DNA from 4 places in the Lactobacillus juensis genome. Region 1 is predicted to be linked to each of the others. Evidence: predicted binding sites of a transcription regulator. Region 1 holds the regulator's gene; each other region holds the start of a gene.

The links. Region 1 encodes LexA, which represses DNA repair genes until DNA is damaged. Its sites were predicted from a motif close to CNAACANNTGTTNG; they were not measured.
Region 2: a site for LexA is predicted at 3,056-3,069, ahead of AAA926_RS08160 (replication-associated recombination protein A). Genes of this name have one in related genera too.
Region 3: a site for LexA is predicted at 3,682-3,695, ahead of xerS (tyrosine recombinase XerS). Genes of this name have one in related genera too.
Region 4: a site for LexA is predicted at 2,276-2,289, ahead of AAA926_RS08845 (ABC transporter substrate binding protein). Genes of this name have one in related genera too.

What each region holds. Positions count from the first base shown of each region.
Region 1 is NZ_BTTS01000001.1:161,876-167,893, forward strand. It holds gene trmD (tRNA (guanosine(37)-N1)-methyltransferase TrmD) at 1-529, shown strand, start outside; gene rplS (50S ribosomal protein L19) at 647-994, shown strand; gene AAA926_RS00815 (nucleoside phosphorylase) at 1,095-1,859, shown strand; gene AAA926_RS00820 (hypothetical protein) at 2,085-2,384, opposite strand; gene AAA926_RS00825 (MerR family transcriptional regulator) at 2,445-2,819, shown strand; gene lexA (transcriptional repressor LexA) at 2,834-3,457, opposite strand; gene AAA926_RS00835 (DUF896 domain-containing protein) at 3,601-3,849, shown strand; gene AAA926_RS00840 (YneF family protein) at 3,919-4,134, shown strand; gene AAA926_RS00845 (ABC transporter ATP-binding protein) at 4,207-5,970, shown strand; gene AAA926_RS00850 (ABC transporter ATP-binding protein) at 5,963-6,018, shown strand, end outside.
Region 2 is NZ_BTTS01000003.1:66,980-72,997, reverse strand. It holds gene AAA926_RS08175 (alpha/beta fold hydrolase) at 1-187, opposite strand, end outside; gene AAA926_RS08170 (hypothetical protein) at 482-853, opposite strand; gene AAA926_RS08165 (hypothetical protein) at 1,237-1,548, shown strand; gene AAA926_RS08160 (replication-associated recombination protein A) at 1,657-2,979, opposite strand; gene AAA926_RS08155 (SLAP domain-containing protein) at 3,140-4,663, shown strand; gene AAA926_RS08150 (SLAP domain-containing protein) at 4,861-6,018, shown strand, end outside.
Region 3 is NZ_BTTS01000001.1:357,516-363,533, forward strand. It holds gene AAA926_RS01745 (Rqc2 family fibronectin-binding protein) at 1-132, opposite strand, end outside; gene AAA926_RS01750 (MarR family winged helix-turn-helix transcriptional regulator) at 465-878, shown strand; gene AAA926_RS01755 (DegV family protein) at 954-1,832, shown strand; gene AAA926_RS01760 (NUDIX hydrolase) at 1,885-2,520, shown strand; gene xerS (tyrosine recombinase XerS) at 2,534-3,622, opposite strand; gene AAA926_RS01770 (helix-turn-helix domain-containing protein) at 4,968-5,327, shown strand; gene AAA926_RS01775 (manganese-dependent inorganic pyrophosphatase) at 5,370-6,018, opposite strand, start outside.
Region 4 is NZ_BTTS01000003.1:200,338-206,355, forward strand. It holds gene AAA926_RS08840 (ABC transporter substrate-binding protein) at 1-687, opposite strand, end outside; gene AAA926_RS08845 (ABC transporter substrate binding protein) at 1,162-2,085, opposite strand; gene AAA926_RS08850 (1-phosphofructokinase family hexose kinase) at 2,498-3,451, opposite strand; gene AAA926_RS08855 (DeoR/GlpR family DNA-binding transcription regulator) at 3,472-4,215, opposite strand; gene AAA926_RS08860 (PTS sugar transporter subunit IIA) at 4,378-4,836, shown strand; gene AAA926_RS08865 (PTS sugar transporter subunit IIB) at 4,833-5,153, shown strand; gene AAA926_RS08870 (PTS galactitol transporter subunit IIC) at 5,176-6,018, shown strand, end outside.

The sequences.
Region 1 (6,018 bases):
TAAAAAAGCCCTTGATTCACTTAAAAATAAGGGCAAAGTAATCATTACTGCGCCACAGGGTAAAACTTTTAATCAAAAAATGGCCCAAAGTTGGTCTCAAGAAGAAAATCTTACCTTTATTTGTGGACATTATGAAGGTTTTGATCAACGCATCTATGATTTAGCTGATGAAACTGTTTCAATAGGTGATTATGTCTTAACGGGTGGTGAACTGCCAACTATGAGTATGATAGACGCTACAGTCAGGTTAATTCCAGGAATTTTGGGCAATGATGCTTCACCAGTAGAAGAAAGCTTTGCTCACGGCTTGCTGGAATATCCCCAATATACCAGGCCGGAAAATTTTCAAGGAAAAAAAGTACCGGAAGTATTAACATCTGGTAATCACCAAAAAATTGCTGAGTGGCGTCACAAGGAAGCTTTGCGTGCAACTTATTTACACAGACCTGATTTACTTGAAAATTATATTTTAAGTGAAGAAGAAGAAAAAATGATGACGGAAATAAAACGAGAAGAAGATCAAACTTGATTTTACCTGTTATTTTTGCTAGTATGATTGAGGTGTAAATTTATATTACACTAATAGTTAGGGGTATTCCGCTTACGTAGAGAACGCTAATGAATGCCGCAGAAGGAGAAAATAAAAATGGATCCATTAATTCAAGAATTAACTAAAGAACAATTACGTGACGATATTCCTGACTTTCGTGCAGGGGACACAGTTCGTGTTCATGTTCGTGTTGTTGAAGGCTCACATGAACGTATTCAGATGTTTGAAGGCGTTGTTATTAAGCGTAAGGGCACTGGGATTGGTGCCAGCTACACAGTGCGTAAAATGGCATCTGGTGTTGGTGTAGAACGTACTTTTCCTGTAAACGATCCACGTGTTGCCAAGGTTGAAGTATTGCGTCACGGTCGTGTACGTCGTGCTAAACTTTACTACTTACGTGATCGTCACGGCAAATCTGCTAGAATTGCAGAAAAGCGTCGTTAATTCACGCTTAAGTAAAAGAGAATCATTCCGTAAAGGGATGATTCTCTTTTTTGTTTATGTTAAAATCTTCAGCAATATATTTTTATTGAGGAGAAAAATTATGAATGAACCGTTTTTGTTAAATTTTGATTCTGAATCGAGGGCTGTTTTAGAACCAGATCATGAAAAAGAAATTAATAACTTTCATTTTCAGCCCAAGCTGCTGTTTGCATTTTTAACTCCCGACGTGATCAGTAGTTTCTTGGCCCGTTATCCTCATAAAAAGCTCGGGTTCTTTGACTGTTTTGAAGGAGAAACCCCAATTTATCAGGTTGACTTAGACGGACAAAAAATTACTTTTTGTCAGGCAAAGATAGGTGCTGCAGCTGCTGTAGAGCTATTAGATTGGTTAATAAGTTACGGTGTTAAACAGATTTTAGCAATAGGATCAGCCGGCTGCTTAGTTGAATTACCAGAAAACTATTTTCTAGTGCCTACAAGAGCTATTAGAGATGAGGGCACATCCTTTCATTATATGAAACCAGGAACATACATTGACTTGAAGTCCGAGTTTCTAACGAAGACAAAAAAATTACTGAGTCAAGAGGGCTTTAAGGTTGAAGAAGTAACTACCTGGACAACTGATGGTTTCTTTAGGGAAACTGTCAAGAAAGTAAAGCAAGCTAAAGAATTGGGGGCCTCTTGTGTAGAGATGGAATGTGCAGCAATGGCTGCGTGTGCACAATTCAGAGAGGCAGATTTTGCACAAATATTATTTACAGCCGATTCACTTAAAGATTTAGAAAATCATGATGACAGAGGCTGGGGTAGGGATGCTCATGAAGCAGCAATTAATTTAGCTGCCAATATCATTAGTAAAATTTAACCAAGTTTGTGAAAAATTACTGCTGTGGAACCAAAGTGAAACAGCGTTATTATTCACAATCAAATAACAAAAAAGCTTTAGAAACAGCATTTTTAAGCATAATTCCAATATAAAGATTGTGAATTGATTTAAAGCATTAGTTGTGGAAAGTCAATTTCTTGCGATTATAACAGTATTTTGAGACGTTACGCTTGACTGCTAACAGGAATTTTGCTAGATAAATATCTAAAAATACTTAAAGTTCAAGCAAATCAAAATAATAGTCAAAATTAGTCTGATAAACCAGTGAGACCAAGTGATTTGGTGCTGGAGAGAAAAACCATTTGCTAGAGCAGTAAGTAAAAGTGCTACTAGAAATATAGTAGTTAAAAGTGGTATCTTTAGAATACATCCAGCAATAATACCTAATGCAAGCAAAACGTTAATCATGATCAGCCAAATTGGTAGACTAGTAATTAATAAAAGGCTGGCGCTAATCATCGTAACACCATATATAATAGTTAAAAAGATTGTTAGATATGACATTTTAATACCTCCTGCTATAATTTAATCATCGGGGGTCAACCCTACGTCAAGGAGATAATTATGTATTTGAAAGAATTTATGCAAAAGGAAAATACTACACGTGATACAGTTAGACATTATATCTACTTAAACTTAATAACTCCTGCTCGTAAGGGAAGAAACTATTGGTTTACTGAAAACGAATGTGATATTTTTGAAGCAGTTAAAGAGTTTCAAGACTTGGGTTTTTCACTGCAAGAAATTAAGGAAATAAAAAAACTACACGATGAATCGTGTAGCACTGAAAAACAGCGTAAGCAAAACTTAAAGTTAATTAAGGATAAAATCGCTGTTATAAATGCAAAAATAAACAAATTAAAAATGCAGAAAAAAGTATTGGCAGAAGTAAAAGAAACTTTGCAGAGAAAAAGCACTATTGAATCAAGAGAAAAATAGTGCAAATTTTCAAATTAAACTATGGAACTCCGATAAAGACCAACAACTTTGCCTAGGATATGTACACTGGACAAGATGATCGGATTCATCGTATCATTTTCAGGCTGCAAACGATAGTGACCTTTTTCCTTATAAAAGCGCTTGACAGTAGCTTCATTTTCATCAGTCATGGCTACTACTATCTCACCGTTAATTGCTGAAGATTGTTTGCGGACAATTACATTATCTCCGTTGAGGATACCGGCGTTAATCATACTTTCACCATGAACTCTTAGCATAAAGAGGTCTCCGGCATCATTTGCTAAATCAGGAGGTAAGGGAAAGTAATCTTCGATGTCTTCAACAGCCAAAATTGGTTGGCCGGCTGTGACATCGCCGACTACAGGAATTTTTTTCGGCTGAACGCCTATCGCTTTTTTTCCTTCATCGGTTATTTCCAATGCTCTTGGTTTTGTAGCATCCTTTATTAATAATCCCTTATTTTCAAGCCTTGACAAATGGCCATGTACAGTAGAAGTGGAAGATAAATCTACAGCATGGCAAATTTCACGAACAGTGGGAGGAAAACCTCTGTCTTCAACCGTTTCATATATATAGCGTAAAATTTGTAATTGCTTAGTGTTTTGTTTTGTAGTCATAGTTATCTCCAGTATTTTAAACGTTCTCTTATATATTTAATTTTAGCAAAATAAATCGTATACTACAAACAAACGTTCTGAAAATTTAAAACTTTTTTTCCTGCTGATAATAATGTAGACTTTTTTAATGAGAGGTGCTTAAAATGAATGAAGATCTTGAGAAAAAAATGATAAATCGAATAAATGAACTTTATCATAAAAAGGAATCTGTTGGACTAACAGAAGCTGAGGAAAAGGAACGAAAAAAGTTACATCGGGAATTTATTAAAAACTTTAGAGCAGGCTTTAAACAAGACGTTGAAAATTTGGTCATAATTGATAAAAATGGCAATGAAATTACATCTGAGAAAGCCAAGAAAGCTCAGAGAAAAAAAGGTTTAAGAAAAGATTAACTTTGATCTTTAATTTTATTGAATTTTTAGGTAAGATATACCTATTGGACAAATTGAGGTGATTACTTTATGAACTTAGGATTAGCGATTTTTCTAATAGTTATAGCACTATTGTTAGGCCTAGTGGGTGGTTTTTACGGTGCCAGAGCGTATATGAAAAAATATTTTAAGGATAATCCGCCAATCAGTGAAGATATGATTGTTGCCATGATGTCTCAAATGGGCCAAAAACCTTCAGCCAAGAAGGTAAACCAAGTGATGAACATGATGAAGCACCAAAAGTAAAAACTTACTAGATTGAAATAGTGTGGCGGAGAACGATATCTCCGCTTTTTTACTGAATTTTTTAGGTGAATAATGGGTATATTTTTTAAATTAGGCTGGTTTTTTAAAAAAGAGAAAAAGCGTTACCTCATAGGTATTACATTTTTAGCATTAACTTCAGTTGTGAACTTGGTGCCACCAAGGATTTTAGGCCTAATGGCTGATCAATTAGATAAAGGACATATTAGTTGGCAGGAATACGGTCTACTGATTTTGGCTATCGTTTTAGCGGCCTTATTACTCTATGGCTTTCGCTATTTTTGGCGTAGTCAGATTTGGGGTGGAGCAGCTGAACTGGAACTGCAATTAAGATCAAAATTATTTCGTCATTTCATGGCTATGGATCGCACTTTTTATCAACGTCACAGAACTGGTGATTTGATGGCTCACGCCACAAATGATGTTTCGGCGGTTCAGGAAGTTGCGGGTGAAGGTGTCTTAACATTAGTAGATTCACTCATAATGAGCGTATCCACTATGGTGGCCATGATTGCTTTTGTTGATTGGCGTTTAACACTTGTAGCTCTTCTGCCTTTGCCATTTTTGGCTTGGGGAGCATGGAAATTAGGAGACAGGCTACATGATGCTTTTGATAAATCTCAAGCAGCTTTTTCCAAATTAAACAATAAAACTCAAGAATCTGTTTCAGGTATCAAAGTTTTAAAAACTTTTGGACAGGGTAAAGAAGATACAGCCGCTTTCAACCAAATGATAGACAATACTATAAAAATCAATAAAAAAGTTTTTAAATGGGATTCTATGTTTGATCCATTAGGTACATTTCTTATTGGTTTGACATATACCATAACTATCATTTATGGCGGAATGTTAGTTTTTAACAAGGCTCTCACTATTGGCCAGTTAGTTTCATTTATAGCATATATCGGCAATATGGTCTGGCCAATGTTTGCGATTGGGTATCTTTTTAATATACTAGAGCGAGGAAGTGCTAGTTACGACCGTATTGAAAAGCTGCTGGAAGAAAAATCTGAAATCACTGACAAAAATGCTGATCAAAAATTATCTGCCAAAGATATTGCTGGGGATCTTATTTATCATGTTAAATATTTTGCATACCCAGATGAACCTAAAGTTCAAGTATTAAATAATATCGACTTTACGTTAAAGACAGGGCAAACTCTGGGTCTTGTTGGTAAAGTAGGGGCTGGTAAAACTACTATCATACAGCTTTTACTAAGGGAATTTGACAAATATGATGGTCATATTACCTTAAATGGACATGATATCAGGGAGATCCCGCTTAATGTTTTATTGCGCCAAATATCATATGTGCCCCAAGATAATTACTTATTTTCAACCAGTATTCAAAAAAATATTGCTTTTTCAAAAGCAGACAGTAATGAAAGTGCTATTGTTGCTGCAGCAAAGAAAAGTGATCTGCACAATGATATATTACAAATGCCTGGTGGCTACAATACTTTGGTTGGTGAAAACGGTGTTTCACTTTCCGGAGGACAAAAGCAACGTATGTCCATTGCCCGCGCCTTGCTGAAGCAAAGTCAAATTTTAGTTTTAGATGATGCACTGTCAGCTGTTGATGCCAGAACTGAAATGGCTATTTTACATTCTTTGAAAAAAGAACGAAAAGGCAAGACAACTTTAATTGCTACGCATAGACTTACATCAGTAATGAATGCTGATTTGATTTTAGTACTGAAAAATGGTCGGATTGTTGAACGAGGAACTCATGACCAGTTGCTAAAATTAAATGGTTGGTATGCAGATATGTGGCAAAGACAAGAGTTAGAAGATAAGGTAGGTAACTCCAATGGATGATGAAAACTCATTTCAATCAGTCTGGTCGCAAGAGATTCCAGTAAAAGA
Region 2 (6,018 bases), on a different contig from region 1:
CGCTGCCTCTTTGTTCCAGATTGACAAAGATAAAATGATCTTCTAGTTCACTATTAAACTTTTTGGTCAAGGGGATGCAGGCATCGCCCGGTCCACCATGCAAATATAAAATGATTGGTTTCTGACCTTGCTTTGAACTAATTGAAAAATAAAGTTTAGTGCCGTTAATTTCTACGTTTTCTATCACTGATGTACTACTCATTTTTTGCCTATATTCATATAATCGCTTGTTATTATGCATACACTGCTACTTTATTTAAGTATATTATTAATGTCGCTACCTTGTAAATTGCAAATTATATTTACAAGACTGACGCAATTTTTATCGAATAAAGGCTCGTAGCTTTTACTACTCTAAACTAAAAAAGCTATCGGAAGAGCGAGCTGAGAAAACTGTATATATCAAATAGTCTGACGAACTTTATGCTAGAAAAAAAGCACCAAGCATTTTAATAGCCTGGTACGCAAATTATGTTAAATTCTAATCATTTTTATCTTCAACTTTGTATAATTTAACTCGATTAATTAAATAGTCAAATAAGAACACACAGATTAAATTTAAAACAACAATCAAGAGTATCAATAACGGGTGGTCTTCTTGCTCATCTGTCATATTTAACAAATATAAAGTTTCAAAACTAATAGGTGCACCTTGTAATACCATACAGTAAATTAAATCATTTTCGACTTGGTCAATAAATGTATCTTCTTTTACTTCAAACCAAGCTGTAGCAATTATTGTCATGATGAACGCACTAATTGACCATATTAAGTTAAAATTCGGCTTATTGGAGAAAAAAAGCGCCATTCCAAATGAACATAACAATAGTAAAGCGGCTCTTGCTAATTTCATTTTCATCTCATTTCCTATAACCTTTCTTTTTTGAATTTTTTAATTATTGTATAATTTATAATTATAAATGAAATATAAAGTTAATCAATAGTCTAATCAGTAATTGCAGCTAAATCATAGAAAATGCTGCGCTTATTTCATAATATTTAGCAATAAATTTACTTTAATTTATTTTTAATTACTCACTTTACATCTTAATAGTTATGTACTAACCTATAAGTTATTATTATCATAGGTATAACTGAAATTTTAAGTTAAATTAAAACTGCTTTTTTGTATCTAAAAAAATTCAGAGAGACATAGAAAAGTTGGTATCTGTGATAAATTTAATATTGCTTTGTGCATAATAAATCTTGGCAATATCATGATTGGAGCTATTAATAATGATCAAAAACCAGACTACGATGAAAGAACAACTGCTAATAGATCATGGCTATAAATATTTATGGTTTATTGTATTAGGCGCATTCTTGTTGGTTTTAATCATACCGTTTTTCAAATCTGTTGATTTAAGCGTTTGCACCTTAGGCCTGCTACTATCAGCTTTGGCGGAAGTATTGACAACATTTTTTCAACACAAACATATTACCTTTATTATAAGTTTGGTTTTGGGTTGGCTATTAGCTCTAATAATTAGTGTTATTCTGTTTTTTTACATCATGTGGGCTTCAGGCAACATGCTTTTTGTCAAATAATGAATTTAAATAAATATCGCCACAGAAAAGAAAGAGCACAAAAACAGGCAAACCATTCAATTTTTGGCTTGCCCGCTTTTTAGTTGATGCTCAAATAGCAGTGTATGCTTAATCATCGTGTTTTCTGTGCCATTCTTTAATCTGCTCCAACCTCTTTTTAAAGCGGTCTTCATGACCCTGCGAGGTTGGCAAATAATATTCGTGTCCCTCTAAACTCGGTGGCATAGTTTTCATTGTCGTTAACTTGTCTTTAGCATAATGCGCCAGCTGGTAACCTTTACCATAGCCTAAATCTTTCATTAACTTAGTCGGGGCATTGCGAATTTGCAAAGGTACTGGTTCATCAATCGTCTTCTTAACATCTTCTTCAGCAGCTAGTCTAGCTTTATAAACTGCGTTTGACTTTGGTGCAAGCGACAGATAGATCACAGCTTCCGTCAAATGCACATCACATTCCGGCATCCCTATAAATTGACAAGCCTGAAAGACGTTGACCGCTACATTCAGCGCATTAGTATCTGCCAAGCCAATATCTTCACTGGCAAAGCGCACTAGTCTGCGTGCAATATAAAGTGGATCTTCTCCCCCTTCAAGCATCCGTGATAGCCAATAAATTGCCGCATCTACATCGCTGTTACGCATCGATTTATGCAAAGCGGAGATGATATTGTAGTGTTCTTCTCCGTCTTTATCATACAAGACCGACTTTTGAGTGATTAATTGCCCCAGACTTTCCATAGTCACAGCAATCGTATTGCCAGTTTTATGACCGTTTAAAACTGCCATCTCCAGCGTGTTTAAAGCCGTCCGAGCATCACCATTAGCAAATTTGGCAATGGCTTTAATCTCCTGCTCACTGATTTTGACGGTTAATTTGCCAAAACCATTAGGGTTCTGCAAAGCATTTTGCAATAACTTGATAATATCTTTGACTTCAAGTGGTTTTAAGACAAAAACCTTGCAGCGTGAAAGCAGCGCCGAATTAACTTCAAAGGAAGGATTTTCGGTCGTGGCGCCAATTAACGTGATACTGCCACGTTCAACATAGGGTAAAAAAGCATCTTGTTGTGCTTTATTAAAACGATGGATTTCATCTACAAATACCAGCGTTTTTTGCCCCACTTCGTGTTCTGCTTCAGCCTGCTTCATAATTTTGCGAATTTTAGTAATGCTGCTGTCAACCGCACTAAAATTAAAAAAGCTCGCTTGACTCTGCCGGGCAATTATTTCAGCCAAAGTCGTTTTGCCGACTCCCGGTGGTCCCCAAAAAATCATTGAGGAAACCTGGTCATTATCAATGATTTCTCGCAAAATTTTTCCCGGTCCCAGCAGCTGTTCTTGTCCCACAAACTGATCTAGATTTTGGGGACGTACGCGGTTAGCCAAAGGCTCATTTTGCCCACTGTTTGCAAATAATGATTCTTGCTTCATCATTACATCTTCTTTATTTACTTCTAGATACTTACTAACCTAATTATACAAGTATTTGTCCGCTAGCAAAAACAAATGAACATCTGTTTGCTCTGATTTTACTAACTAGTTTGCGTTATAATTATATTGGGTATAAAGTCACATATAGTGAGGTAAAGATATGAAATTTTTCAAAAAAATTGGTATTGGCTTAGCCGCAACAGTGTTGACAACTAGTCCACTGCTACCAAGTCTAAATCATATTCAAACAGTGCAAGCTGCGCCAAAAACACAAAAACTAGCTAAAAACAGAATTACTTTAGTCAATGACGCACCCGTATATAATCAATATGGTCAAAGACTTAAAGCAAGAAAAAACGGGAATTATTCTGTAATTGAAGCAGATGTTAATGGTTTCTGCTATGTTTCTTCTTTTGATGTCGACTCCTTAGATTATTACGGCACAATAATGATTAATGGGCAAAAATACTATAAAATTGGTCAAGGAGAATATATTAATGACGGTGATGTCAATAACGTTAACGGCAAGAGCTCTAAGACCGGTAAGCTGGTTTTGAATCACAGATCTGCGATCTATACTAAAACCGGTAAACTAAAAGGCAAGACTCTACCAGTTAAATCAGTCGTTAACTATCAGGGTCAGGTTAAGCAAACTCAATCCAAGCAAAAATATTACTTTGCAAAATTTAACGTTTCTGAGCAAAAGGCAACCTTTTATTATTTGCCGACAGAAACAGTTAATGGTAAAGACTGTTATGCAATAGGGAAAAATCGTTATATTAGAGCAAATAACGTTGACAGCATAGATGGGTATCCTCTTATGTATAATGGCGTTACCTATGCCACTGTTCTCAAAAAGACGACAACTCAAACATTAACCAATGATTCTACTAAACACGTTCTAAAAAAGGACCAAAAAATTAAAGTTGATTTAGCGGTCCAGCCTTGGGCAGAAGACTTTGAAGGCTATATCTATCGCCTGCACGATTATCCTAACGAATATGTTGGTCAAAGTTACATTAAATTGAGAAACTATTTGCCAACATCAAGTTACGATGAACTTACATTCACCTATGTAAGACCTAATACTACGACAAATACTAAATTCTATAATTTTGACGGTACTCCAACAGGTATCAGTTACAGGAACCGTAAGCAAAACCCCTTGACCGTTGATGGTCTTTATTACTTATGGGTACCTAGCGAAAACAAAGCAGAACTGTTTTATCACTTTTTAACCTACAGAATAGACAGAAACTATTTTGTTAATAACGACGGCACTGACCTTAAAAAACCAGAGTTTGATAAAAACAATAAACTAATTGAATCGACAGAAGATAAGATGCGTTATACTAACAGCTTTGTCAAAGCTAGTGATGTTACTTTTGCCAGTGGAATTAAACTTACCCCTCTCAATACTGCTAAAGATGCTGAGAACGATCAGAAAGTAGCAACAGATAAGGATAAGCAAGAATTACAAAGAAAATTTGAGGAAAATAAGAATAACAAGAATGTTAAGTGTGAGCAACAAAGTGCAGTAAGTAATTATAATAATGCTTTGATGATTGCTTCTTCTGTTTTACAATCTCCAAAAGCAACGATTGCTCAAGTAAAGCAGGCAATTTGGCTACTTGACACAACCAAAATTCAATTAAGTACTTTAAACTTCGCTGAATGGAGTTAAATTAAAAAAATGGAGTTAGTCCACCAAATAAGAGTGGTTTAACTCTATTTTTATTGCTTAATTTGAAAACTAACTAAATCACGCGAAAATATTGAAAGCCACGCAAAAGTTTAGGTAATTTATATAATAAAACCATTTTAAATATCAGTTTAGGGTACAATGATATTAACTTAAGCGATTTTTTGTGAGGTCATAAAATGAAATTTTTCAAGAAAGTTGGCATTGGCTTAACAGCCCTGGCTCTATCCACCACTCTATTTTTGCCATATACCGCTAACCCCCAAACAGTAGAAGCAGCTCAGAAAGCCAAAGGAAAAGTCACGCTGCTTGAGAGTGATTATGTTTACAACCCGTTAGGCCATAAAATAAAATTGAAGCAAAATCAGAGTACACATAGCTATAACATTCCTAACGGCTTTAGCACTGATCCCAAGGGCTATTTGACTACAGAAATGATAGTTTATGATGACGACAGTAGAACCAATTATCCCTACTACGGCACTAAAAAAATTAACGGACAAAAGTTTTACCACTTGGGGCATAACTATTATATTAATAGTGCTAATGTTTTAAAAGTCAATGGGCGCAATATCACACAAGGTAAATTGACTATCAAACACGATGCACTGATTTACACCAAGACTGGCAAAACAACGGGAAAGAAACTAAGAACTAATACAGTTGTTAAGTACCAGGGAAAAGCTAAGACTGCTACTAAAACACCCAAATATTTTTACTACCTTAAGGATGTCGCAAGGTACTTCCAGCCCAAATACGTACCTGCCCACAAAATAAAAGGAAAATATTTTTACTCTTTAGGACATAACAGTTACATTAAAGCAGCCAACGTCGGCTATATTAACGGTCACATTGCTCGCTACAACGGTGTTTCGTCAGCGACTGTTCTTAAGAACACCGCCAGCATAACGGTAAATTATTCTGCCGTTAAACGTAAACTGAAAAAAGGACAGAAGATTAAACTTGATTTAACTGTTATTCCTTACCAAAATGATGGCTTTGAGGGTTATCTTTACAGACTGCACGACTATCCGGATGAATATGTTGATGAAGATGATGTTAAATTGAAAAAGAATTTGCCTATCATTGACTATCGCGACTTAGTTTATACTTACGTTACGCCAGTGACAGACAACAGCGTTGAACTTTATGACACATCTGGCAAGACAATTGGTAAACGTATTATAAAGCCGCAATACAGTAATCTAACAGTTGATGGCATAATGTATCTCTGGGTACCTGAGGAAAATAAGGCGGAACTGTTTTATCATTGTTTAAATTACAGTGACGCTAGTGTGATTGATGCCAACCAACCAAACCCGGTGCCAAATTCAGAA
Region 3 (6,018 bases), 200 kb from region 1:
TTTTCTGTCTTTTCTAAAAGTTAGCACTAGATCTTGTTCAAATGGTTGATAAATTTTGGAAAGCCTGCCACTTTCTATTTTTGGTTTAACATCATTTAGCAGGCTATGTATAAACAAACCATCAAAAGCCATAATATCACCTCAAAACACGCTTTCTATTATACCAAGTATTAGGCGATAAGTGCTTGTTTAAAATATATTTTATTTATAATCTTAAAATAGAGTACCACTAATTATATAGTAATCATTTTTGAAATAACTAAAGAAATCATTGCAAAAAACTGATATACTGGTAATATAGATTTAAAGTTATCAGTATAAATATTTATAAGCTAAAAATAATAGTAGCAGTCAAATGTGAATGTTTCACAACTTTGCTTGGCATTTTTTATGTTCTTAATGTCACTTAAATTTTAGTTTATAAAATATTTTTATGATTTTGTTTAATCAGAAAAGGTAGTTAAATGGATGTTTTATCTTTTAGCACAATTGCTGGAATTATTAAAAACGAAATAAACAAAAAGTGTGGGTTAAACCTTTCGCAAACTAGAATTTTGCTTTATTTTTACCATAATGGCAATACAGCTTTAAAAATGGGAGATTTAGCTGAAAAATTAAAAATATCGCTTTCAACATTAAGCAGACAGTTGCAGCAGAAGAAAACAATGAGCTTTGTAACAATTAAAAGGTCAGAAAGTGACTCAAGTAAAACAGTTTTGTTAAATGATCAGGGATTGGAGAAAATTTCTGAATTGCGAAACGTTTTAAAAGAAATAGAAGAATCACTTTTACATGGTCTTACAGAGCAAGAAATAAAAGCATTTGACCAAATATTTACTAAATTAGTGCAGAAAACAGAACAAACAAGTTCTCTATAGTTGATAGTCGAAACACTTATTTTTTTATGCTATAATTCTTGTATGTTGTACAGACAAAAGCGAAAGGTAAATTAGATGAAGATTGCTTTAGTTACTGATAGTACCAGCGCCATAACAAAACAAGAGGCTGAAAAAAATAACATTATTGTTGTTTCAATTCCGATTATTATAGGTAAAAAAGAATATTTGGAAAATGTTGATATAACCTCTGATCAGCTTTTTAAAATGCAGAGGGAAGGAGCAGATTTTCCTAAAACTTCTCAGCCAAGTACTGGTGATTTAATTCGTCTTTTTGATCGCCTGAATGAAGAAGGCTATGAGGCAATTATTGCTATTACACTTTCCAGCGGGATATCGGGTTTTTATCAAACATTATGTAATTTTGCAGAAAATCACCCAAAATATAATTTACATGCGATTGATTCTAGAATGACTGTTCGTTTACAAGGAAATTTGGTTTTGGCAGCAGCCAAAATGATAAAAAATGGTCTAGATTTGGATACCATTTTAACTCGACTTGAAAAAATTCGTTCTACTATTGATGAAATATTTGTAGTTAATGATTTAAAAAATTTAAGTCGCGGGGGACGTTTAAGCAATGCTGGTGCTTTTATTGGTTCAATGTTAAACATTAAGCCATTGCTTACTTTTAAAGACGGCAATATAGTAGCTTTTGATAAGATCCGTTCTATGAAACGTGCGTTTATCAAAATTAAGAAATTAACTGTAAAGAAAATAGATCAGTTGCCTTATAAAGATAAAATCAAACTTTTTATTATAGATTCCAACGATAGTAGTCAGGTAGATGAGGCTAAAGTGTTTCTAAGAGAAAAGTTTCCGGAGCAAAATATTTCTGTTACCAAATTTAGTCCTGTTATTGCTACACATTTGGGAGAAAAGTCTTTTGCAATTGGTTGGATGATTGATATAGATAAAATTGATTTAACAAAATAAAAGCAACCCCTTGTAAGGTTGCTTTTTTTGACTCAAGAATGTGAGAATATATATGAAACAAATGGATCAAATAACAGAATGGGCAGTAGAATTGCAGAGCATTGCTCAAGACGGCATACAATATGGTCACGATCGCTTTGATAGGGAACGCTACGAACAGGTAAGAAAGATCGCTACTGAAATGATGGCAGCCAAAACTGGATTATCAATAAATGTTGTTAAAGGCTTGTTCAGTAGTGATGATGGTTACCAGACACCTAAAGTTTCTACTAGAGCAGCAATTTTTAATAAACAAAAAATCTTACTGGTTAAAGAGACTACAGATAATTTATGGTCAATGCCTGGTGGTTGGTGTGAACCTAATATAACCGTTAAAGAAAATTGTATAAAAGAAGCCGCAGAGGAGTCCGGGCATAAAATTGAAGTTGAGCGAATTATTGCAGTAACCAACCATTCAACTAACGTTTATGATAAAGAGCGAATTGAAAGAGCTATTAATGTTTGTAATGTCATTTTTTTGTGTAAAGACCTGGGTGGTAAATTTTCCCAAAATACAGAAACTGACAAGTGTTCATTTTTCGAATTCGATAATTTACCACCTTTGTCATTGCCACGAAATTCTTTAGCAGAAATAAAAATGTGTTTTGAAGGGAATCAAAATCCTAATTGGCAAACAAAATTCGACTAAAACAGACTCTGTACTATGCTTGGTTGTGATCACTATTCTTTTTATCGGCCTCTGAAATTTCATTCAATGCAGCACGTTGCTTTTTTTGATCAACGTGAGTATATAAATCGGTTGCTGAAGTTCCTTTTTGGCCCAGTTGCTGAGCTACCAGCACTTGGTCTTTGGTTACGCCATACAGTTCAGAAGCCACTGTATGGCGCAATTTATGGGGAGTGAGCGGGTGACCAAAAGCTGCTGAATATTTGTTGACCATTTTCTCAATAGCGCTTGTGGTGATCCGACGTGTTTTGTTATGCCAGCGAGTCAGAAAAAAAGCTGAATCTTTTTTTACCGCCAAATAGCGTTGTTTTCTGATCTTTTTATAGTCCTTGATGTAACCCAAAGTCCATTCAGCAATTGGTACGCTGTCTCGTTGGCCACCTTTACGGGTTACGTCCAATGTAGCCTTTTTAAAATTAATGTCAGACAAGTCAATTCCTGCACATTCAGAAACTCTGATTCCAGTTCCCAGAATTAAAGCAATGACTGCCATGTCGCGTTCTTTATTTGCTTTAAATCCCGGTAAAGCATGTTTATTGCATTTAAATTCATAATTATTTGCAATAAAATCCAAAAATTGGTATTTTAATTTTCCTGTGTACATGTGTGATTCAAGAACATGGGCCCGATAATTTAAAGTTTTTGTATTATTAAGAGAATCAATTTTGAGCATAACATTGCGCTCAAAGTATGGTTTGCCATTAATATTATCAGCAGTAATAGTTAAAAACTTAAAAAGAGACCTCAGGGCATTAATAGACCGATTGATTGTAGTAGGCGAATTCAAGTTGCCTTGCTTATTCTTAGTATGACCTAAATAATTAATATAAAGCATGATGTCGTTGCGTTGCAGGTGAGCTAAAGTTTGGGTTTCAATGCTTTTGTTATTTTCAGCTTTTGAAATACCTTCATGACGGAGCCAATCAAAAAATCTTCTGATTTCTGTCAGATACTGATAGGAGGTAGCTAAAGAGTGACTAGTACCAAAATTGTATTCTTTAACAAAATCTGGCATTTTGCTTAATTCTTCGTCAATTAGATCTAAATACTTTTTTGTTTCCACGTAATAAATTTCTCCTAGCTTAATTTAATAAGTTACATGCTTTATTATAAAACAAAACTAGAATGTATGTTTGAGTCGCATATACTTATTATGGAATGGAGAAGGGGGAAGCAAAAAACGGCTTTGTTATTTTTTAGGATAAATCTTTTAAAAAGTTTTAAATAGAAATTTCGGCTTTAATTTAAACTTATCAAAAAATTACATCCAGTTTTGCAAAAATCAATCAATGAATAAAAATATTTGAACTCGTTGATAATTTTAATATCTTTCATTAAAATTATAGTTTTAATGAAAGCAACTGAAAAAACTTCATAGCTGACCGTATTCAAAACCTAAACCAAATTATTCGATCAAACTTTAAATTCTCAAATTAAAACAATGTTGCTCAAATTGCTTATAGCTGCTTTTGATACAAAATCTACCAATGTTATCACTTTTAAAGTACTAATATTGGCTGATTCAAACTACTTGTTAATAAAAAATATTAACTAAACGAAAATTAGCTCTAATAATAATTCCTGGGAGACTCACAGGCAGCTAAATGATCAATTATACACTCATTCAGTTTTTAACGAACTCTCAGATGACTTGTGTCAATCTAAAGAATTAGAAATTCATTTAAACAAAAGAATTTCTAATTCTTTTTTACACGCTCTCCGTAATTTCTATTTTACTTTACATAATATATATTATACGAAGTTATATCTTACTAAGCTGCAACTACCTCTTATCAAAATTTCTTACTTTATCAGCTCCATTTAGATAGCTAAATCAATAATTTATAAGTACGATTTTTTATTTTGAATTTCTTCAAAAGTTTATTACGACAAACAAAAGTTGCCATTATTCCAAAAACTATAATTTTATTTTGTATAATGTAAAATGATTTTTATTACTTATAACTTTTTAAAATTAATATGATTAGCCAGCCCTTTTCTTATCCAGATTAATTGATTTATTTAAAAATAATACTTTATAAGTGTAAAAATATAAATAAAAGCGCTTTCTAACATTGATAAATATATAAAACAATTGAAGTTTAATTTTTTTACATAAACACTTTTCTACTTGCCTATCCAGCAAGCGAATACACGCTTTGATATAATATTTGCCACTCTTTCCTTTTTCACTTTAAGTTTAATTATTTGGAGCTTTTTTATTTTATTTTTCCAAAAAATAGCTTACAATACTATGTGGGGTATAGTTTAAAACATTTAGTTTGAGTATAATTTTGCCAAAAGCAAGTGTTTTATTCATTATTATTTTTGTTTTACTGTTTATTTCTATAATTAATCTGTTATTATAGAATATGGAATTATTTTTTTGAAAGGGTTGAATTTATTCCATGAGTATAAATTTAGGAAAAGAAATATGTCGCAGGCGGCGTGAACAAAAGTTGACCCAGGAAGATCTTGCTGAATTAAGTGATCTATCAGTTAACTTTATTTCTCGCCTTGAACGTACAAAAAATCAAAATATTAGTATTCAAAAGCTTGACTCAATTGCCAGAGCTTTAAATACAACTACGCCAGATATTATCATGAATGCTTACCGCTTTAAGGAAGTTAAGGTGGAAAATCACCAAGATAATACTCCTGTATTTATTAAGAAGGTTCTTAATGAACTTAGAAAAATGTCACCTGATAAGGCTGAAAGAGTATGTAAATCATTCATTATTTTGGCTAAGGAAATTAACAAAGATTAGAAAAAGCACGAAATAGATTTTAACTATTTCGTGCTTTTTAAATTACTTAAATGCTTCAGTTAACGGTGGAACAACTTGCTTTTTCCTTGAAACAACTCCAGGTAAGCTAATTTCTGAATCTTTAACTTCACCAAATGCTTTTTCAAATGATGCTAAAGCTTCATTTGAACCTATAACTAATGCGGTTGAGTCTGAATCGAGTACATTAGTTATAAGTAACATAAACAAATCATATCCCTCTGAATTTGCTGAATCTTTCATCGTCTTCAAGAAGGCTTCTTTGCGTTCCAGAGCTTCTGGCAAATCAACCACATTAATTTGAGCTACTCGTACATTTTTGCCATTTAATTCAAATGATTTGGCGTCTAAATCAATTAGTTCTGCTTCTGATTTGCTTGCTATGTTAGTCCCAGCTTTTAATTCTTCCAAGCCATATTTTTCGTAATCTACACCAGCAATTTCTGCAAGTTCCTTAACGGCTTTTTTATCTCTATCAGTAGTTGTAGGAGATTTTAGCAATAATGTGTCAGAGATGATGGCAGAGAGCATGATGCCAGCAATATTCTTAGGAATTTCAACTTTAAAATGCTTATAAAGACTAAACATAATGGTACTAGTGCAACCTACCGGTTCGGCAAGATAAAATAAAGGCATACTAGTGTTAAAATTCATAATTCTGTGGTGATCAACA
Region 4 (6,018 bases), on a different contig from region 1:
AAATGTGTTGTCTGTTGGTACGTAAATTCCTTGTACTTTTCCAGCTAAAGTTTCAGTGACTTGCTGGACATCATTAGTAGTGTTGGCTGTCTTAATTAAAACTTTAACGCCGGCTTTTTTAAGTGCTTTGACAGCTAGATCCGCTTGAATTTTAGAATTGGCCTCACCGGCATTGTACATGATGCCAATTGTTTTAGCTTTAGGCACTATTGATAATAACAATTTTATTTGTTTATCAATTGAAACCATGTCAGTAGTTCCGGTGACATTTCTGCCAGGTTTTGCATCTGAATTTACTAATTTAGCAGCTTTTAGATCAGTCACTGCAGTTACTACAATAGGAATATCTTGGGTTGCATTAGCTACGCTTTGCGCTGCCGGTGTAGCAATTCCTAAAATTAAATCTGATTTTTCATTAACTAGTTTTTCACTCATACTTTTCAGATTGTCTTGGCTATTTTGGGCATTTTGATAATCAATTTTTAGATTCTTGCCTTCAACGTAGCCATTTTCTTTTAAGCCTTCTTTGAAACCTTTGTTAGCCTCATCTAATGAGGGATGCTGCACCACTTGCAATATACCCACATGTTTGACAGTTGCTGTACTTCCAGATTTCTTGTTGTTGCAGCCACTAAGCAGCAACAGACTAGTTAAAGCCATTCCCATAATAATTTTCTTGATTCGCATTTTCGTTCCTCCGTAATCCTGCTGACCGTAAAAAATATCCACTTATTTCTAAGTGGATATACAAGAATTATTAGTAATAATCATTTGTGATTAGCCACTTAGAAGCCATGTGGCTAACCGCAATTAAAGGACTTTAGCCATCATAGATAAATTCAAAACTTGAGTCTGGTTTGAATTCATCTAGATGAACCCAAACCTTATCTAAAATAGCTAAAGTAATAACGGTTATTCAGTTGTGAGACTCGTATTAGATTACATTTCATAAAACTTTACCTCCAACCTTAATGAGAAGATTATAAAAAACAAAGAAGAAAAAGTCAAGAAATAATAAATTTAGCTTGTAAAAATAATAATATTTATGACCACTTAAAGCAAAAGCTAAATAAAAAGGTCACCTGTTTGAAATAAGCAGAAAAGCTTTTCGCTTTTGCTATTTATTTCACTGTTCAGTGGCCTTTTTATACCAACTTAAAATTATTTAGGTGCTTTGATTGATTTAGGATCAATTCCCAGTGCTTTTGCCATGCTCTTATTAACAACTAATTTCATATCATGTGCTCTTTCAACCGGCATGTTAGCTGGCTTAGCTTTTCCAGATAAGATTTTTGCAGCCATTTTGCCAGTTTGTTCTCCTAATAGTTCGTAATCAATTCCGATTGAGGCCAAACCACCTGTTCTAACTTGATCAACGGAACTTGCTACCAGGGGAACTTTCTTTTCTTTGACTACTTTTCCAACTACAGAAGCAGCTGAATCGAAAGTATTATCGGTAGGAACGAAAATACCGTCAACTTTAGACGCAAGCGTTTCAGTTACTTGCTGGACATCGTTAGTCGTATTTGCCGTTTTAATTAAAACTTTCACTCCTGCTTTTTTCAGTGCAGCTGTAGCTAAATCGGCCTGTATTTTAGAGTTCGATTCACCAGCGTTGTACATGATACCGATAGTTTTAGCTTTCGGAACAATTGACAGGAGCAGTTTGATCTGGCGTTTAATTGAAACCATATCTGTTGTTCCCGTAATGTTTCTGCCAGGTTTAGCATCTGAATCAACTAACTTAGCCGCTTTCAAGTCAGTTACAGCAGTAACAACAGTTGGTATTTTTTGGGTCGCATTAGCAACGCTCTGTGCAGCCGGAGTGGCAATGCCCAAAATCAAATCTGATTTTTCATTAACCAGTTTTTCACTCATACTTTTCAGATTGTCTTGATTGTTTTGCGCATTCTGGTAGTCAATTTTAAGATTTTTACCCTCAACAAAACCACTTTCTTTTAGTCCCTTTTTAAAGCCTTTGTACGCCTTATCTAAAGAAGGGTGCTGCACTACTTGTAAGACACCAACATGTTTAACCTCAGGCGCCTTGCCAGCTTTTTTGCTGCTGCAGCCTCCCAATGCCATTAATCCGACAATACTAATTCCTGTGATCAATTTCTTAAAATGCATTTTTCTGCCTCCATAAAAAATACCCACTTACTTCTAAGCGGGTACACAAAAATTTTCATTGCCAAAAACGATTGAATGTGGTCAGCCACTTAGAAAGCTATGTGGCTAACCAAACTAAAAGAGCCTTAGCCATCATAGATAAATTCAAACTTGTGTTTAGTTTGAATTCACCTAGATGAACCCAAACTCTTATCTATAGTAGCTAAGATAATAACGATTATTCAGTTGATTTTCTTTTTGACTAAACTCAATCATTATCCTTACCTCCAACTTCGATAATCGAATTATAAAAAAATAAGAAATTAAAGTCAAGGCTTAATTTAATTTTATTGTTAGTGATAATTCGGTAAAGTAGGTAAAAAGTGTGTTAATCAGTAATTCGTTCAATTTTAATAGTCTTGATAACTTCGAGAACTTTGCTGAGCTGAACAAAACCAGTTTTGGTTTCCATTGCGTTAGCAGTTCCAGATGCAATTGCCCACTTAATGGCTTCTTCAAAATCATAGTTTTTGCCTAAGGCATATAAAAGGCCACCAACAAGTGAATCTCCTGACCCTTCTGTGTTAACTACTTTTACTGGTTTTAATTTAATACTATAAAAATCGTGTTCATGCTTAAAAAGTGCTCCCTTTTCTCCTAAAGAAACAATTATATTTGGGATTTTTATCAGTTTGCTTGTTAATATCTCTTTTTTAAGTATGCTGTAGTCTTTAGTAACAGGAAAAGCTAATAATTCTGCAACTTCAGTTTCGTTGGGCTTTATGAAATCTGGTAAGTTGTCGCTGTTTAAAACTTCAGCTAGAGAATTGCCAGAAGTATCCAGCACAATTTTAACGTCTGGGTTAAGATCACGAATTTTGGCGATTATTTGGGGATAAAAATTATGAATCTCACTAGGAGGGAGACTACCATTTAGAGAAATTGCCGCAACTTTATTTTTAGTAATTAATTGTTCTATAGTTTCTAGCAACTGGTTGAAATATTGTAGTGGAATATGGTCTCCATATTCATTTATTTCTGTTTTTTCCCCGTTATTTTGAATTATAGTGTAACAATTTCTTGTATTACCGTTAGTTTCAATAAAGTTACATTTATACTGGTCATTTTTAGCTTGTTCTAAAATATATTTGCCATTTGAACCAGCCAAAAATCCTGTAGCTACTGTTTTGGCTCCAAGGTTGGCAGAGACTCTGGCAGCATTTATGCCTTTGCCGCCAACCATTTTTTTGATCAACTGAACTCTATTTAACTGTCCTACTTTGAGTTTCTTTAACTCGTATAAACGATCTACTGAAGGATTGACTGTAACTGTAATTTCCATTTTTATTCCTAATCTATAAGTTAATGAATGATTTTGATATATTTTGAGTATTTTTTAACATCATCAGGAGAAACTCTTGGATCCGTCACCAGAAGATCAAATTTATCGAGATCACGAAACGTGATGATATCAGAATGATTCAGTTTGGTATGATCCGCCACTATGAAAGACTTTTTTGCATGAGCAATTGCTATGTTTTGAATATTTCCTTCAGGTATTGTACTAGTAGTTACACTATTCTCACTGATTCCGTTAGTTGAACACAATGCATAGTCAAAATTCAGGCCCTCAAAGATATTTTCAGCTTTTTCACCTAAAAATTCTTCAGTGTTCCTATGCAGTTCTCCACCTGTCAAAAATAAGCGACATTTACTTTTATTAATTTCGTTAAATGCAGGTAAACTATTGGTTACAAAAGTAAGATTTTTCGAAAGTAATAAAGGAACAGACATCAATAAAGTTGTACCAGCCCCTAAAAAAATTGTTGAATTATTAGTTATTTGCTTTGCTAATAATTTGGCAATCTCTTTTTTTTCGGAAATATTTTTTTGTAATTTTTCATTTGTTGTTGACTCGGTTTGATAGTTACTCTGAGCGCCGCCATAAATTCTCGTAATTTTTCCTTGCTCTTCTAGACGCTTTAGGTCACGTCTTACAGTCATAGAAGAAACATTTAAATTTTTAGCAATGTCTACTGTCGTCATAAAACCAGTTTTACGTAACAGAATGTTTATCTCTGTTAACCTTTTTTCTTGTAAACTCAAATAATCACTTCTTTTTACCGATTTTATCATGACTTTAGTAGTATATCAAACATTTTATAACATATAAAGTTCAAGTTTGTTAATCTTTGTTAAATTAAGGTTGACATTGTTCAAACTTAGTATTATATTGAAAACGTATTCAAAGTGAAAGGAGGTCTTGTAGTGTTTTATCAAAAATTAATTGATTTAAATATTTCAGTTGAAACAGAAGAACAACTTTTTGATTTAGTTGGTTCTCGTGCAATTAAACTTGATTTCGCCAGAATTGGATATATATCAAATTTGGAAAAGAGGGAGCTTTCATATCCAACTGGACTTAAATTTCCACAGATTTCATTAGCCTTACCACATGTTGATCCCCAATATGTTGAAAACCCATTTATTTATATTGGTCGTACCATTAAACCATTAAAACTTAAACAAATGGGAGATGATGCAGACATGGAAGCTAAAGATTTCTTATTCTTAGGCCTTAAAAACGGGTCAAAACAACCTGAACTGTTAGCTCAAATAATATCTGCATTCCAAGATAAGGATTTTGTTAAACATTACATGGAAACAGAAAACACTATAGATATGCTTCAAATTGTCAAAAATAAGTTTAAAGAGGTAATAAAATGAAAACAATTTTGGTTTGTTGTGGAACGGGTGTTGCCACCAGTCCCCAAGTAGCGAATAAAATTAATGATTATTTAGCAGAAAATGGTTTAGATCAATTGGCAAAGGCAACACCTGAGCCGATTGGTGAGGCCAAAACAACAATTGAAAATGACAGTAGTGTCATTGTTTATGTTGGTATAGCACAAGCTGATGCTGAACTGCAGGAAGTGCTTGATGCTAATAATGTTGTAGGAATGGTGGGCTTGCCCTGGTTAACTGGAATGGGGCAGGAAGAAGCCAATCAAAAAGTGGCGGATATTGTCAAACAGGCAGAATAATCCATAAATAGAGGTGAGTTAAATGGATTGGAACGGTATAGTTCAAGGAATTTTGGGAGTTGGTGCTCAGGTTTTGATTCCAATTTTAATTATAATTTTGGGATTAATCTTTGGGATGAAGCCATCTAAAGCAATACTTTCAGGTCTTTATTTAGGTACCGGATTTATTGGAATGTCAATGGCCATAAATCAGTTGACTGAAACTGTTAGTCCAGCGGCTAAAGCATTGGCTAAATATACTGGTATTAATCTGCCAGCAGTTGACTTTGGCTGGACTGGCGCTGCAGCTATTACCTGGAGTTGGACATTAGCTTTTCTGTTTTTTGCAGTAGAAATTGTAGTTAATCTGGTCATGCTATTGGCTAAAATGACAGATACAATGAATGCAGATATGTGGAATGTATGGGGTATCGCCCTAACTGGCTATATGGTTTATCAAATTTCTGGCAGTTTAATCTGGGGTTTCATCTGTGGTGCTATCCAAGTTGTAATTTGTTTGAAATTAGGTGATATGTGGAGTAAAGAAATTGCCAATATGCTTGGCTATGAGGGTGTTACTGTAACCCACATTGAAGCGTTTACGGCAATTATTATGTCTCCTATTAATAAATTAATGGATTATATCCCGATTTTTAATCGTGAGTGGGATGCTTCTTCATTAAAACGTAAAATTGGTGTATTTAGTGAACCGGTGACAATGGGAGCAATTATTGGATTAGTTCTCGCATTAGCTGGTCGTTACAGCATAGGTGACGCACTCAATCTTTCCGTAACTGTAGGTGCTGTTATGGCTATTTTCCCAGTTATGGCAAAATTTTTCATGGATGCCTTAACTCCATTTGGTTCTACTATGAGTGACTTTATG